Regions from separate parts of the Devosia chinhatensis genome, predicted to be linked through region 1. Evidence: riboswitches for the same ligand, from Rfam matches in the RefSeq annotation. Region 1 holds a riboswitch; the other holds the start of a gene.
What was found. A riboswitch is a leader RNA that binds a small molecule or an ion and turns the genes downstream of it on or off. The one in region 1 is predicted to bind cobalamin.
Positions count from the first base shown of each region.

Region 2: another riboswitch for cobalamin. It lies ahead of cobW (cobalamin biosynthesis protein CobW); the one in region 1 lies ahead of VE26_RS03310 (ABC transporter ATP-binding protein).

Region 1 covers NZ_JZEY01000054.1:665,343-673,302, reverse strand. Annotated here, with positions in the region: gene dusA (tRNA dihydrouridine(20/20a) synthase DusA) at 1-357, opposite strand, end outside; gene VE26_RS03320 (FecCD family ABC transporter permease) at 459-1,520, opposite strand; gene VE26_RS03315 (ABC transporter substrate-binding protein) at 1,559-2,503, opposite strand; gene VE26_RS03310 (ABC transporter ATP-binding protein) at 2,515-3,321, opposite strand; cobalamin riboswitch at 3,430-3,643, opposite strand; gene VE26_RS03305 (universal stress protein) at 3,761-4,210, shown strand; gene VE26_RS03300 (FGGY-family carbohydrate kinase) at 4,303-5,676, shown strand; gene VE26_RS03295 (NAD(P)/FAD-dependent oxidoreductase) at 5,705-7,003, shown strand; gene VE26_RS03290 (DMT family transporter) at 7,000-7,911, opposite strand.
Region 2 covers NZ_JZEY01000054.1:210,348-218,307, reverse strand. Annotated here, with positions in the region: gene cobN (cobaltochelatase subunit CobN) at 1-1,340, opposite strand, end outside; gene cobW (cobalamin biosynthesis protein CobW) at 1,443-2,501, opposite strand; cobalamin riboswitch at 2,611-2,828, opposite strand; gene VE26_RS01210 (hypothetical protein) at 2,849-3,493, opposite strand; gene VE26_RS01205 (DUF2164 domain-containing protein) at 3,633-3,884, shown strand; gene VE26_RS01200 (DMT family protein) at 3,966-4,322, shown strand; gene VE26_RS01195 (zinc ABC transporter substrate-binding protein) at 4,353-5,360, opposite strand; partial or broken gene znuC (zinc ABC transporter ATP-binding protein ZnuC) at 5,659-6,456, shown strand; gene VE26_RS01185 (metal ABC transporter permease) at 6,498-7,316, shown strand; gene VE26_RS01180 (Fur family transcriptional regulator) at 7,306-7,719, shown strand; gene VE26_RS01175 (GFA family protein) at 7,720-7,960, opposite strand, start outside.

The DNA.
Region 1 (7,960 bases):
GCATTTGGCCACCAGCGCCGGCTCGGCCATGAGGCAGGCGCCGAACCTGCCGGACTGCACGCGGTCCGAAGGGCAACCGACATTGAGGTTGATCTCGTCGTAGCCGAAACCGGTGGCGATGCGGCAGGCTTCAGCCAGTTCGGCCGGGTCCGACCCGCCGATCTGCAGCGCGATGGGATGCTCGACCGGATCGAAGCGCAAGTGCCGCTCGGCATCGCCGTGAACGATGGCGCCGCTATTGACCATTTCGGTGAACAACAGCGAATGGCGCGTCAGCAGGCGATGGAGCACGCGGCAATGCCGGTCGGTCCAGTCCATCATCGGGGCTACGGAAAATCTGCGTGCGCGGTCCAGCAAGGGGGTTCTCGATCAGCCTCTGTCCTGCCCCATATGGGGCCTAGGCGCGCGTTTTGCACCAGCCAGCCGCACGCGACAAGAGCCCCACGCTCAAAGACGCGTCAGCCGACCCGGGCCTTGCGCCGCATCAGGAGGATGAAGAACAGCCCGCCCACCAGTCCGGTGATGATGCCGATGGGCACGTCGAGCGGCGGGATGATGATGCGCGCCACCATGTCGGCCAGGACAATGAAGATGGCGCCGACCAGCGCGGATAGCGGCAGCACCCGCCTATAATCGCCGCCCACCGCCATGCGCACCAGATGGGGGATCATCAGCCCGACAAAGGAGATAATGCCCGAAAAGGCCACCGCCGCCCCGGTCAGCAGCGCACAGATCACGAAAACCACGATGCGGAACCGTTCGGCCGGCAGGCCCAGCGTCGTCGCGGTTTCGTCGCCCAGGGTCATGGCGTTGAAATTGCGTGCATTGGCGAGGAGGAATATCCCGCAGGCGACAAGCGCCAGCAGCGGATAGGGCAGCTGCGCCCATTGCGCCAGGCCCAGCCCGCCCAGCATCCAGAAGATCACCGTATGGCTGGCGCGCGGATCGCCGAGGAAAATGCCGAGGCTCCCCAGCGAGGTGATGACGAAGGAAATGGCGACACCGGTCAGGATCAGCCGGCTGGCATCGGTGGCGCGGGTGAAATTGGCGATGCCCACGACCAATGCCGTGGCCAGGAGCGCGCCGCCAAAGGCAAAGAGCGGCACGGTGATGAGGCCGAGAAACATGCCGGTATGCAGGAGCACGATGATCGCCCCGAAGGCGGCGCCCGAGGAAATGCCGAGCAGGTGCGGGTCGGCCAGCGCGTTGCGCGTCACCGATTGCAGCGCCGCCCCCACCAGCGCCAGGCTTGCCCCGACAATAGCACCCAGCATGACGCGCGGCAGGCGCACCTCCCACACGATATTGTCGCGCCCCGCCGACCAGGTCCGTTCCACGCTGCCGGGAAGCACATGATTGAGGATGACGCTCCAGACGATATCGGGCGCAATGCCCACCGCGCCGACGCTTACCGCCGCTATGGCAATGAGGAACAGCAGGATGGTCAAGCCCATGAGGACCCAGGGCATGGCATGGATCAGGGCGTGGCGCGGACCGTGGACGAGATGCTTGTGGGACATATTGTGTGGGGCCGGATCGAAACCGGCCCCCTCCGGTCTTATTCGCGGAACGCGGCGGCGAGGGTCTTGATGGCGGCGACATTGCGCGGGCCGGGCGTCGCCTCGACATAGGGCAGGACGACGAAGCGGTCGTTCACCACCGCCGGAATATCCTTGAAGGCCGGATTGCTGCGCATGAAGTCGGCCTTCTGCTCGGCAGTGACGCTGCCATAATCGACAATGACGATCACCTCCGGATTGCGCTCGATCACCGGCTCCCAGCCGATCTCGACCCAGCTGGACTCCACGTCGTCCATGATATTGGTGCCGCCTGCCGCCTCGATCAGGGCCGTCGGCATGCCATAGCGGCCGGCGGTGAAGGGCTTGTTCTCACCCGAATCGTAGACGAAGACCGCCACGTCCTCCTCGAGCGCCGGCAGGCTGGCAGTAAAGTCCGCCAGATCGTCCTTGTAGCCATCGACCAGCGCCTGCGCCGTCTCGGCAACGCCGAAGATGCGGCCCAGATTGAGCAGGTCGTTATACATATCGTCGATGGAAGCCTTGGGCTTGTCCATGATGTGAATGCAGCTTTCCGTCAGCTCGTAGACGGCGATGTCGAATTCGCCCAGCGTATCGGGCGTCACTTCCCCGCCCACCCGCATGCCGTAATTCCAGCCGGCGAAGAAGAAGTCGGCATCCGCGCCGAGCAGCACTTCCTTGGTCGGATAATTGCTCGACAATTCGGGCAACTGGCCCACGCCCGCGCGCAGCGTCTCGTCCAGCGTCTTCCAGTCCGAGACACCCGTATAGCCAACCATGTGCCCGGTCAGGCCCAGCGCCAGCATCATCTCGGTAAGATTGACGTCATTGGAGATGGCGCGTTGCGGCGCGGCCTCGAAGGTCACCTCGCGGTCGCAGCTCTGCACGGTCACGGGAAAGTCGGAGGCTGAGGCGGGAAGCACGCAAAGGGCGGTCGAGACCGCAAGGACGGCGAGAAGACGCATGGATATATCCCTCATGGTTTTGGCAGGTTCAGGTGAAAGGAAAAGCGGGGACGCCCGGTGGCCGGGTGGCTGTCGATGGCTGTCTCGACCGCGAAAGTGTGGCGGATGATCTCGGGCGTCAGGGCGTCCAGCGGGGTGCCGAACTGCACGGCCCGACCGTCCTGCAGCACCAGGACCCGATCGGCATGGGCACAGGCCAGCGCCAGGTCATGCAGCGACACGATGACGGTGATGTCGAGGCTCGCCAGCAATTCGAGCACTTCGAGCTGGTGGCGGATATCGAGATGGTTGGTGGGCTCGTCGAGAATGAGCAGGTCAGGCTTTTGCACCAGCGCCCGGGCGATCATCACACGCTGCTTTTCCCCGCCCGAAAGCGAACCGAAATCGCGGGCCGCCAACGCCGCAAGGTTCATCAGCGTCAGCGCATCCTCGACCGGGTCGGAAGGCGCACCGGTCCGTTCGTCGAGATGCGGGGTCATGCCCAGCTCGATGATCTCGGCGACCGAAAGGCCGAAATCGGAAGCCTGCTCCTGCAGCACCGTGGCGACGCGACGCGCCAGCGCCTTGGGCTTGAGTGTCCAGATATCGGCGCCGTCGAGACGGACCGTGCCGGCCGAGGGTCGGTGAAAGCGGTAAAGGCAGCGCAAGAGGCTCGACTTGCCGGCCCCGTTGGGACCGACGATCGCCAGCATCTGGCCGGGCTCCACGCCAAAGCTGACATCCTTTACGATGCCCGGCTTGCCGTGCGGCCCCCAGCTCAGCCCTGCAACGTCGAGACGCGCCGGTTCAGTGCCGACAAGGCGTTGTGCGAGCTCCATCGGAACCTCCGCCAAAAAGGCACGGAGGGGCGATAGGATCGCTCAGGCAAAATGCAATGATATGGTCGTCATGCGCCATCGTCGTTCCCCTCGGCACACCCCGGCCGGGTTTCGTTGATGTCGATGGCAGGTCTCCTGGCTCGCGGGTCATCGCGCTTCCGACCTTCCCAGCCTTTTGGGCCAGTGGTGTTCCGAAAGAGCTCTCCGCTTACAGTTGCGGGGGCAGCCACGGTTTTGGTCCCTGATGGGTACGCCGCACCGTGTTCCCTTTTGATCCCTTCAAGGCCTTTGCCCGTCGGGAACCTTCGACATTCCGATATGGCCGCAGCGTCCTGCTCTTGTCAACGCCCTTCGACACGACACGCGCCTGATCTGGATCAAAGCGCGTGGGCCCGCGTTGCCCTAAGGTCAAAAGCGTCCACAAGAGAAGGGAAGCGACATGTATTCAAGCATCATCTGCGCCGTCGACGGCTCGGAATTGAGCACCAAGGCGCTCACCCACGCCCTCGCCCTTGCGGCCGGGACCAATGCGAAGGTCACCGCCGTCACCATCACCGAACCCTCCGTCATCGTGGCGTCGGGCGCCCAGATGATGATGGTCGACACCTCTTCGGTCATCGACAATCTCGATCAGGCAAAGGCGGAATCGGCGCGCGCCACCCTCACCGCCGCAGAGGCGGTCGCAAGGGACAAGGGAGTCGCGCTGGCAACGCTCCATATCTCCAACAGCACCGCCGCTGACGGCATTCTGCATGCCGCCAAGGAACAGGGCGCCGACCTCATCGTCATGGGCTCGCATGGCCGCCGTGGCCTCGGTCGGCTGCTTCTGGGCAGCCAGGCGTCCGAGGTGCTGTCCCATTCCAGCCTGCCGGTGCTCATCGTCAAATAGACACACTGCCCCGTTTGCCGCACTAACATGTCAGTTCTGGCGCCGATGCCCGAAATCCGCTACATGCCGGATGCACTGCATCGGGGCCAGAAATGTCGTCTTCACCGCCGCGCCACATCGCTGTCATCGATATCGGCAAGACCAATGCCAAGGTTGTCGTGATCGACAGAGCTGACGGCGTGCAGCGGGGCGCGCGCACCACGCCCAACATCGTTCTCGAGGACATTCCCTATCCTCATATGGATGTGGAGCGGCTTTGGGCCTTCATCATCGAGGCGCTTGCCGACCTGGGTCGGACCCATGGCATTGACGGCATCTCCATTACCACGCATGGCGCCTGCGGTGCGCTGGTGAATGACAAGGGCCTCGTCCTGCCCGTCCTCGACTATGAGAGCGATGTGCCCGATGCGGCCCGGGAGGCCTATGAACGGGTGCGGCCGGATTTTTCCGAAACCCTGTCGCCCCGCCTGCCCGGCGGGTTGAACTGGGGTGCGCAGCTGTTCTGGCAGTCACGTGCCTTTCCAGACGCCTTCGGCGAGGCTACGGCCATCCTGCCCTATCCGCAATATTGGGCCTGGCGGCTGACCGGCACCCTAGCCAGCGAAGTGACGTCGCTCGGCTGTCACACCGACCTGTGGGCGCCTGACCGCGGCGATTACTCCAGCATGGTCGATGCGCTGGGCTGGCGCAGCCTCTTCCCGCCGCTGCGGCCTGCGGCCTCGGTGATCGGCACGCTGCTGCCCGAGATCGCGGCTATCACCGGCCTTGCCGCCGATCTGCCTGTTGCCTGCGGCATTCATGATTCGAACGCCTCGCTCGTGCCCCATCTGGGCCGGGACACGGGGCCGCAGACCATTCTCTCTTCCGGCACCTGGACCATCCTGATGACCCTTGGCGGGAAGACATCCGGGCTCGATCCCCGCCGCGACAGTCTCGCCAATGTCGATGCCCATGGCCGTCCCGTGCCCACCGCCCGGTTCATGGGCGGCCGGGAATTCGACCTGCTCGTGCCCCAGATCGTTACACCGACCGAGGCCGAGATTGCTCATGTCATCGACACCGGCATCATGGCCCTGCCCAGCTTCGTGCCGGGGGTCGGCCCTTTCGGCCTCAGGACCGGGGGCTGGACCCAGGCTTCCGGGTCGTTGACGCCGGGCCAGCGCAATGCGGCTGCCTCGCTTTACCTGGCCCTGATGGCGCGCGAAGCGCTCGACTTGTGCGGGCTGGGGCGGTCGATCGTCATCGAAGGGCCGCTGGCGCGCAATCGGCTCTTCGGGCAGGCTCTGGCCCGTCTTGCCGGTGTGCCGGTCCGGCCCTCCGGGGATTCGACCGGAACCAGCCTGGGCGCCAGCCTGTTGTTCGGTGGGGGCCTTTCGGAAGCGTGCGAGGTTCCCGCATGCGAACCGCTGCATTCGGCAGGGTTCGATCTTTATGTCGAGAACTGGCGCCGGCAGCTTTCTTCCTAGCCCGGCGTACCCCCATAAGGAGAGCGTCATGACAGATCCCAGGCACCGCGTCGTGATTGTCGGCGGAGGCTTTGGCGGTCTGGCAGCGGCCAAGGCGCTTGCGGGCGCCGATGTCGACATTCTCCTCATCGACCGGCGCAACCACCACCTGTTCCAGCCCCTGCTCTATCAGGTCGCCACCGCCACTCTCAGCCCCTCGGAGATCGCCTGGCCCATCCGCCACCTGCTGCGGCGGCAGAAGAACGTGCGGGTGGTCATGGCCACCGTGGTCGGCGTCGACACGTCCGCCCGGCAGGTCCTGCTGGAGGATGGCAGCCGCGCGCCCTATGACAGCCTCGTGCTCGCCACCGGCGCCCAGCATGCCTATTTCGGCAATGACCAATGGGAAGATTTTGCGCCCGGCCTCAAGACCATCGAGGACGCCACCGCCATTCGCCGCAAATTGCTGCTGGCGCTGGAAGCCGCCGAGCGGGAAACCGACCCTGCCCGCCGCCGCGCGCTCCTCACCTTTGCCATTATCGGGGCCGGCCCCACTGGGGTCGAAATGGCCGGCGCCATTTTCGAGCTCGGCCGGGCCAGCATTCGCGGCCAGTTCAACACGCTCTCGCCCGACGATCTGCGCGTCGTGCTGATCGAGGGCGGCGATCGGGTTCTGCTCAATTTCGACCCCGAATTGTCCGATTACACGCTGCAGGCGCTGCGCAAGGCCGGGATCGAGGTGGAACTAGGCCAGATGGTCTCCGAGATCGATGCCGACGGCGTTTCCTTTGGCGAAAAGCGCATCGACACCAAGACCATCATCTGGGCGGCAGGCGTCGCCGCATCCCCGGTGGCCGCCTGGCTCGGCATCGAGGGCGACAAGGCCGGCCGCGTCGCTGTCGGTCCCGATCTTTCGGTGCCCGGCATGGCCGATATCTTCGTCATCGGCGATGTCGCCAGCATCACGCGGGACAACGGCAAGCCGGTTCCCGGCGTCGCGCCCGCCGCCAAGCAGGCCGGCGAGCATGTCGCAGCCGTAATCCGCCGACGGGCTTCCGGCGATGCGACGCCCCTGACCTTCCGCTACCGCCATGCCGGAGATCTCGCCACGATCGGCAGGAGTTCGGCCGTCATCGATTTCGGACGCATCAAGCTCAAGGGCTGGCTCGCCTGGTGGATCTGGGGCTTTGCCCATATCTATTTCCTGGTCGAAACCCGTACGCGCATCTTCATCACGCTGAGCTGGCTGTGGATCTATCTCACCGGCCAGCGCAGCGCCCGCCTCATCACCCATGGCATGGCGCCCGAGAAGAAGCCGCTGCGCGAAGTGGACGAGGCGGAGCGCTAGCGCTCGACGTCCACCACGCTGGCCGCCCGCGCCAATTGCCGCTCGCGCAGCCAGATATAGAGACCGCTGGCGATGATGATGGCGGCACCGAGCACGAAGAACCTGTCCGGCGGCTGGCTGAACACCAGCCAGCTCGCCATCGAAAGGTAGAGCAGGCTGAGATAGCTGAACGGCGCCAGCATGGCGGGCGTTGCGAACCGGTGGGCGACCGAATTGAGGTAATGCCCGCACAACCCGGCCCCGCCCATGATGAAGAAAGCCACCCAGGAAATGGGCTGGCTTGGCCAGGTCCAGTCGGCGAAGGCCACGGGCAGCAGCAGGACGATCGGCGTCGCGCCGGCATAGAATTGCTGGGTCAGCGCCGTATCGACGCCCGCGAGCTTGCGCGTCAGGATCGAGAAAAAAGCCAGGAAGATCGCGCAGCCGACGCTGAGGAGCGCCGCGGGCTGGAAGGCCTCCGATCCGGGTCGGACGATGATGAGGATGCCGATGAACCCCACGCCGATGGCGAGCCACCGCCGCCAGCCCACAGCCTCGCCCAAAAGCGGCCCCGACAGCGCACAGACGATCAGCGGCGAGGTGAACTGGATGGCGCTCGTCACCGTCAGCGGCAGGCTGCGCATCGCCAGGAAATTCAGTCCCGTCGTCGCCAGCAGACAGGCCCCGCGTAGGATTTCGAGCTTCCAATTATTGCTGACAAACAGAAGCCGCCCGGTCACGGGCAGGAAAAGCAGCAGCAACAGAACAAGGTGCATGCTGTAGCGGACGAAGACGATCTCGCCCGTGGGCATACCTTCCACCGAAAGCCACTTCGCCGAAATGTCGAGCACCAGCAAGGCCAGTTGCGACAGCAGAACCAGGGCGATGCCCAGATTGGCTCGGCTCTCGATAGGGGCAATTGCGGGCATGAGCTTATCCAGGCCGCGAAGCGGCAACGGGCTCACCGATGGCCGACAC
Region 2 (7,960 bases), 450 kb from region 1:
TCCATCAGCATCCTCACCGTGCTTTCGGGAGCGTCGTAGCCGACGCCGTTGGCGAGCCGACCGTCGCGGATGGGGTAATTGGCGAGGACGATGGCGATGCGCCTTTCGGCGCGGGGGGTGGACCGCAAGCGGGCCCAGTTGGCGGCGAGATCGACGGCCCGCCGGATGCCATCGGCCTCGGGCGCATAGGCCGAGAGCGGGCATTGCGTGCGTTCATGCCAGACGGCGTCGGCCTTGTGGCCGACAAGCAGGCCCGCAAGACGACCATCGACCTCGGGCATGACTAGGTACATGGCCATGTCCTTGCTCGAAAGTCCCTGCGGGTCGGCCAGCCATTGCGCCCGCGACCGTCCCGACTGGATCAGCTGGATGACGGGCGCATCGCTGCCCGAAAAGGGATTGCGACCGGCAGCCAGTTCGCCAATTCCGAGGGCGAAGGCGGTGAGATTGAAGATGGCCGATGGTGGGAAGGCGGCAAGCGTTTCCTGGACGAAGCCAATGCAGGCAGGGTCCTTGAGCGACGATACGACGACCGGCACCGGGGCGAGGCCACGGGCCTCAAGTTCGCTCACCAGCGCTTCAAGCGTGGCGGTCCCGGCGCCTTCGAGTGCGGCGCGGTAGAAGAGGATCGGAATATGGGGGCGCGACGGCGCCACATTTTCGCTCAGACCAAGGCCCCCCTCGCCCGGCCCCGAACGCAGAGGTGACGAAAGGGCACAGAGGCCGTCGGCGTCGGTCATGCCGGTCCTGGGGTGCCAGAGGCCAAAGCGGGGAAAGGCACGGGGCTCCAGTGCGCCCAAGATGCCCCCCTCACCCGGCTGCGATGCAGCCGACCTCTTCCCCAGAGGGAGAGGTGAAGGCGCTGCCAGCGCGGCGAAGGCTGCAAGGATCGCATCGACGTTGTCGGGGCCGCCGGCGATGAAGAGCTGGTGGAGGCGCGCCCAGTCATCCGCGTGGATGGTGGAGCGGTCGCGCAGGATCGGGTCGGGATTGGCGTCGCCGGGGATCAGCACCAGGGGAATGGCGCGATTGGCACAGAGGGCAGTCAGCTCATCGACACCATATTGGAAATAGGAGATCCCCCCGATGAGGCGCAGGACGACGAGGCGCGCCTTGGAGACGGTCTGCTCCAGCCACATGTCGACCGACAGGTTGTTGGAGAGGCGCAGGATATTGGCGAGACGCAGGCCATCCTGTCCTGCCCGGTCGGCAGCGGCAGCCAGCATGGCCAGCTCGCTGTCGGCGGAGGAGGCGAAGACATAATCGCCCGGCGTCTGGGCCAGATCGATGGCCTCGCCCTCCTGCTGGATGGCGCCGGCCTGGGCGGAGAGCAGGTGCATCAGATCTGGTTTCTCCAACAGGACGCGTCCCCACCCAGCCTCCCCGGGAAGCCGGGGCAAGGGTTGAGGTGGGGGCGCTGCATGCGAACCATGCGCAGGGTCCTAGGCCGGGACAGGTTCGGCGCGGCGGAGGCTGGCGGTGATCGCATCCCGGTCGAGCGGGCTTTCCCCGATCACGACGAGATTGGTCTCGCGCGTTTCGCCCGGCTTCCAGGGGCGGTCGAAATAGGCGGTGACGCGCGGACCGACGGCCTGGATGGCGAGGCGGGCCGCAGCGCCGGGAATGGCGGCGAACCCCTTGAGGCGCAGGATGTCATGGGACTTTATCGCCGTTTCGATGGTGGCGAGCAGGTGTTCCTTGCCCTCGACCGCGGCCAGATTGAGCGAGAAGCTGTCGAAATCGTCGTGTTCGTGGGTCTCGCCGCCATGTTCGAGCTCGTGATGGCTGGGGCGGTTGTCGATGTCGCCTTCCGATTCCATGCCCATGCCCAGAAGGGCGGTGACATCGACGTGGCCATTGGCGGCGCGGACAATGCCGACGCCGGGGCGCAGTTCGGCGCGGATATTCTGCTCGACCTTTTCGAGCAGGGCCGGATCGACGAGGTCGGTCTTGTTGATGATGACCATGTCGGCGGCGGAGAGCTGGTCCTCGAAAAGCTCGCCCAGCGGGGTTTCGTGGTCGAGCATCTCGTCCTGGCGGCGCTGGGCATCGACGGCGGCTTCATCGGAGGCGAAACGACCCTCGGCCAAAGCTGCGGCATCGGCTACGGTGACGACGCCATCGATAGTGACCTGGGCCTTGATCTCGGGCCAGTTGAAGGCGCGGATCAGCGGCTGGGGCAAGGCAAGACCCGACGTTTCGATGACGATGTGATCGAACTTTTCGGGGCGGGCGAGGAGCGCCTGCATGGTGGGAATGAACTCATCGGCCACGGTGCAGCAGATACAGCCATTGGAGAGCTCGACCATGTCCTCCTCGCGGCAGGTTTCGTCGCCGCAACCGGCGAGAATATCCTTGTCGACACCAAGATCGCCGAATTCGTTGATGATGAGCGCGATGCGCTTGCCCTTGGGGGCATGGGCCAGCATGTGACGCACGAGGGTGGTCTTGCCGGCGCCCAGAAAGCCGGTGATGACGGTGGTGGGGATCTTGGTGGTCATGCGCGCTCGCCTCTACAATCCTTGGGGCAAAACGGACGCGCGCGCAGGGCAGCCGAAGCGCTGCCAGCACTGCCCGCCGTCCGCCCGACAGCCGTGAACAGGTGGGGCATGGTGCCCCGATGTGCCGGCAGGTCTCCTGGCTCGCGGCGAATGCAGCGCTCTCACCTTCCCGCGCTCTCAAAGGATGCGCAGTGGCTTTCGAGAGCGCCCGCCGCTTACAGTTGCGGGGGCAGCCACGGTCTTGGTCCCTGATGGGTACGCCGCACCGTGTTCCCTTTTGATCCCGTTGCGCCTGGCGCGCGGGGAACCGTCACATGAAGAGCTTTACGCCCTCGATGGCCGTGGGGTCAATATTGGGGCTGCGGCAGATCCTCGGGCCAGGGATAGCCGATGGTCAGCACTTGGACCCGGGTATCGAGCGTTGCGAGCAGCGGATCGGCGCTGGGCACCTGCACCTCGCCGGCTACGGGCGTCACGTCAATGTCCTGGGGGTAATCCTCGGCGGGGGCGAAGCGGATGGAGAGATAGCAGCCCCCTTCCAGCACGCCCGCCAGGGCTCCGTCATCGATGATCGCATAGCCGCCATAATCCCACCAGAAGCCGCCCACGGCGAACGGCTGGCCATTGAGAGCCTCGACTTCGGCCACGCTCATGCCGATGCGCACGCCCTGTGGGCCGGCCTGGCTGGGAGAGAGCTCGACATAATTGAGCCGGGCGAGGTTCTGCTCGTCGAACCAGCCGAATTCCATGCGACGATCGGGATCGTCGGGAAAGATGGTGGTGGCCAGCAATTCGGTGCCCTCGGGGCCCGGCACGATGCCGGTGACCACATTGTCGTCGCCAAACGTATCGCGCAGGAGGCTCTCGCTACTATCGGGGCCGAAGATCCCCGCACATTGCACCGGCTCGACGGGCGCATCCCCGGCCAGGGCCGGCGCGGCGACAAGGGCAAGGCTCAGCATGGCAAGCGACAGGCGGGCACGCATGGTCATTTCCTCCTCGGGCAGGCGCATAATGTCGCAAGCCGGAGCGCCCCGCAATCGGCGACTCGGGGTATGAACGGGCCCGCACGCTTTCGTCGCCGGCGCGATCGCGCTTCGGTCTCCGCCGTTCCGCAAGAGGATTGTCACCATGAAGCCCATCACGTTCGATCGCGACGAAACCAAGGCCATCGTTGCCGACATCCAGGACTATTTCCGCGAGGAACTGGACAGCACGATCGGCGCCATTCCGGCGGAAATGCTGATGGCGTTCTTTGCCGAAAAGATGGGCAATTATTTCTACAATGCCGGGCTGCACGACGCGCAGGCGCTGGTGCGCAAGAAGATGGATGGGGTCAGCGACGACATCTTCTCGCTCGAGCGACCCACAAAGGGGCGCTGAGGCGAAAATCCCGCTTCCGCTGGCTTGGCGGAATGATAAAAGAGCCGGCCGGCAGGGCCGGTTCTTTCATCCGGTGCTGCCATGGGCTTCAATTTCGCCACTCTCGCCCCGATCGGGCTGCTGATCGCGTCCAATCTTTTCATGACCTTCGCCTGGTACGGGCACCTCAAGTTTCCCAGCGCGGCGCTGTGGGTGGTGGTGCTGATCAGCTGGGCCATCGCCTTTTTCGAATATTGGCTGGCCGTGCCCGCCAACCGCATCGGCTATGGCGTCTATTCGGGGGCCGAGCTCAAGACCATCCAGGAGGTCATTTCCCTCTCGGTCTTCGTCTTGTTCGCGGTGTTCTACCTGGGCGAGAAGCTGACCTGGAACCACGGTATCGGCTTTGCGCTGATTGCCCTTGGCGCCTTCTTCATCTTCAAGGGCCCGTTGAAATAGGGGCACGCCTGGCGCGCCCCCGTTGCGGGATCAGCCCAGGCAGTCCAGCAGGCCGCTGGCAAGGCCGCGCAGGAGTTCGGGATAAAGATTCGGCCCCTCGGTGAGGGCCGCGCCTTCAGGATCGAGCACGCCGGCACTGGCCTCGGTGCCCTCGACGATGGTGCGGACGATGGCCGGCTCGAAATTGGGCTCTGCGAAAACGCAGGTGGCGCCCAGCTCGCTGACCCTCGCCCGCAACTGGTCGATGCGGGCGGCGCCGGGCATCGCCTCAGGCGAGACCGTGACGGTACCGGCGACCTCGAGGCCGAAGCGGGCTTCGAAATATTGATAGGCGTCGTGGAAGACAATGAAGGGCTTGCCGGCGATGGGGGCAAGGGTGTCGCCCAGCTCGGCGGTGAGCGCGTCGAGCCGGACCTGCTCGGCTTCGGCATTGGCCTGGTAGGTGGCCGCGTTTTCCGGATCGGCCGCGGACAGCGTTGCAGCGATCTGGGTGACCATGAGCTTGGCATTTTCCGGGTCGAGCCAGAAATGCATGTCCCCTTCGCCGTGATCGTGGCCGGCATGATCGTCGTGGTCGTGATCGTGCGCATGATCGTGATCGTGGTCAAGGTCATGGTCGTTATCGTGGTCATGGTCATGGTCGTGATCATGGGCGTCTTCGCCATGGGAATGGGCTTCGAAGGCGCCGCCTTCGCGGACGGGCAGCAGCGTAATGCCCGGCGCCTCGGCCAGTTCGACCACCTCTGCCCCGCCGGACAGCGTATCGAGCGCATCAGCGAGGAACAATTCCATGCCATGGCCGGTCCAGAAGACGATGTCGGCGCTTTCGAGGGCGGCGGCATCGGAGGGACGGAGGGAATAATTGTGCGGCGAGGCCGACCCCCGCACGATAAGATCGGGCACTGCCACATCGCCCATCACCGCAGACACCAGAGAATGGACCGGCTTGGTCGACGCGACGACTGCCGGGGCGGCGAAAGCGGTGCCGGTCAGCAGCAAGGCGGCAAAAGCGGCGAGGGGAAGGGTGAATTTCTGCATCGTCTGGCCTCTTGGCAAAGGGAGGATCGGAAGCGATATGTTATGTTATTACGCTTGCGGCGGTGTTATGCTATAACGTATTGAACGGCGTCAAGCGGGGTTGTGGAAAATCGGCCAGGGCTCGCAGCGTTCGATCTTTCGGGAACGATCAGGCTGACCTGACAGGCTTCCCAAGGCTGGCGCCTGCCGAAACGTTGTTTCAACAGCCATTGCTGCCGTCGCGGGCATGACATTGCGGATCTAAAAGGCGTGCGGCTTCGAACGGCCGCCGTGCCGAGTGAGAATAGTGACGATCGAGATGTACGATCAAAGATATCGGGAAAACCTGATTACCCTTTCGCAGGCCGGGGTGCGCCGGGGCGGCCGTGTGCTGGTGGAGGGGGTGGACCTGACCATTGCGCGGGGCGAGATCGTGACGCTGATCGGCCCCAATGGCTCGGGCAAGTCGACTACCGCCAAGATGGTGACGGGCGTATTGAAGCCGAGCATGGGGAAAGTGGCGCGCAAAGCGGGGCTCACGATCGGCTATGTGCCGCAGAAGCTCTCCATCGACTGGACTCTGCCGCTGACGGTCGAGCGACTGATGACCCTGACGGGCGAACACGCCGCCAGCGCGATCGAGGCGTCGCTGTCGGCGGTGGGGGCGTCGCGGCTGCGCAAGGCGGCGGTGCAGGAATTGTCGGGCGGGGAATTCCAGCGCGTGCTGTTTGCCCGCGCCATGATCCGCAAGCCGGACCTGCTGGTGCTGGACGAGCCGGTGCAAGGGGTCGACTTTTCCGGCGAAGTGGCGCTCTACGAACTGATCCGGCAGATCCGCGACGAGACGCAGGCAGGCGTATTGATGATCAGCCACGACCTGCATGTGGTGATGGCCGAAACCGATACGGTGCTCTGCCTCAATGGTCATGTCTGCTGCCGAGGCACGCCCAACGCGGTCAAGACGAGCCCCGAGTACCTGGCCCTGTTCGGCGCCCGCGCCGCTCAGACGCTGGCGATCTATGAGCATCATCACGACCACGAGCATCACGAGGATGGCTGCGTCGTGGGCGATGAGCACCATCATGGACATGAGCCTGCGGGGCATCATCATGGGCATTGAGATTTCGGCGGCCCGCGTCTCTGACAGAGAGATGAAAAATGTTCGGTGACTTCTTTTCCCGCGCTCTTATTGCCGGCGTGGGCCTTGCGGCCGTGACCGGACCGCTGGGCTGTTTCGTGGTCTGGCGGCGCATGGCCTATTTCGGGGACACGATGGCGCATTCGGCGCTGCTGGGCGTGGCGCTGTCGATCCTGTTGTCGGTCAACATGACGCTGGGCGTCTTTGCCGTGGCTGCCATGGTGGCGGGTGCCCTGTTGCTGCTGCAACGGCAGAACACGCTTTCTACCGATGCGCTGCTGGGCATTCTCAGCCATTCGAGCCTTGCCGTGGGCCTCGTCATCGTGGGGTTCCTCACCCAGGTGCGGATCGACCTCATGGGCTTTCTGTTTGGGGATATCCTGGCGGTGTCGGTGGAGGATATCGCCATCATCTATGGCGGCGGCATCGCCATTCTCGCCATTTTATGGCTCAACTGGCGGCCCCTGCTGGCGGCGACGGTGAGCCCGGAACTGGCGGAAGCCGAAGGCTTGCGACCCGAGGTCAGCCGGATCATCCTCATGCTGCTGATGGCCTCGGTCATCGCCATCGCCATGAAGCTGGTGGGTGTGCTGCTGATCACCTCGCTCCTCATCATCCCCGCCGCCACGGCACGCCGGCTGAGCGGCACGCCGGAAATGATGGCCTGGGTGGCGGCGCTCCTGGGCGGGGTATCGGTGGTGGGCGGCTTGTTTGGGTCGCGCACCTGGGATACCGCTTCGGGACCATCCATCGTTGTCATGGCACTGGCAATTTTCCTTGTATCGCTGGCCGTGCCCACCGCGCGGCTGTTTGGCAGGAGAGAACACAATGGCGCATGAACATGCCAAGCCGGCAGACCTGACACGCAACCAGGAACTGGTGCTCGGCGCGCTCAACCACGCCCCTGCCCCGCTGTCGGCCTATGACATTCTCGACCGGCTGCGCGGCGACGGGTTACGCGCACCGCTGCAGGTCTATCGCGCGCTGGAGAAACTGGTGGAGCGGGGCCTCGCCCACCGTCTGGAATCGCTCAATGCCTTTGTGGCCTGCGCCGACAGCCATTGTCATCGCAAGGGTCTGATCGCCTTCGCCATCTGCGAGATTTGCGGCAAGGTGGACGAATTTGCCGACGCAGTGATCGAGGAGCGCCTCGGCGGCTGGGCGCAGCAGACCGGTTTCAAGGTCGAGCGCACGACCATGGAAATCCGCGGCAAATGCGCGGCCTGCCTAGCCGCAGCCTGATCACGGATCGGCTGGAAACATCGGCGTGCCTGCCAGGATGGGCAGCCAGCGTTCGCGCCGCTTGGCCCAGCCCTCCACGAGGGGCCTGATGTCGCTGGGCGCGTCGTCGAGCGTACCGAGATGGATCTCGACCTTTTCATCACCCTTGTTGAACAGGTGTGAGCCGCATTGCGGGCAAAAGGAACGCCCGGCATAGCTGCGCACCTCGCCGGTGGTGGAAAACTGGTACAGGTGCCAATCG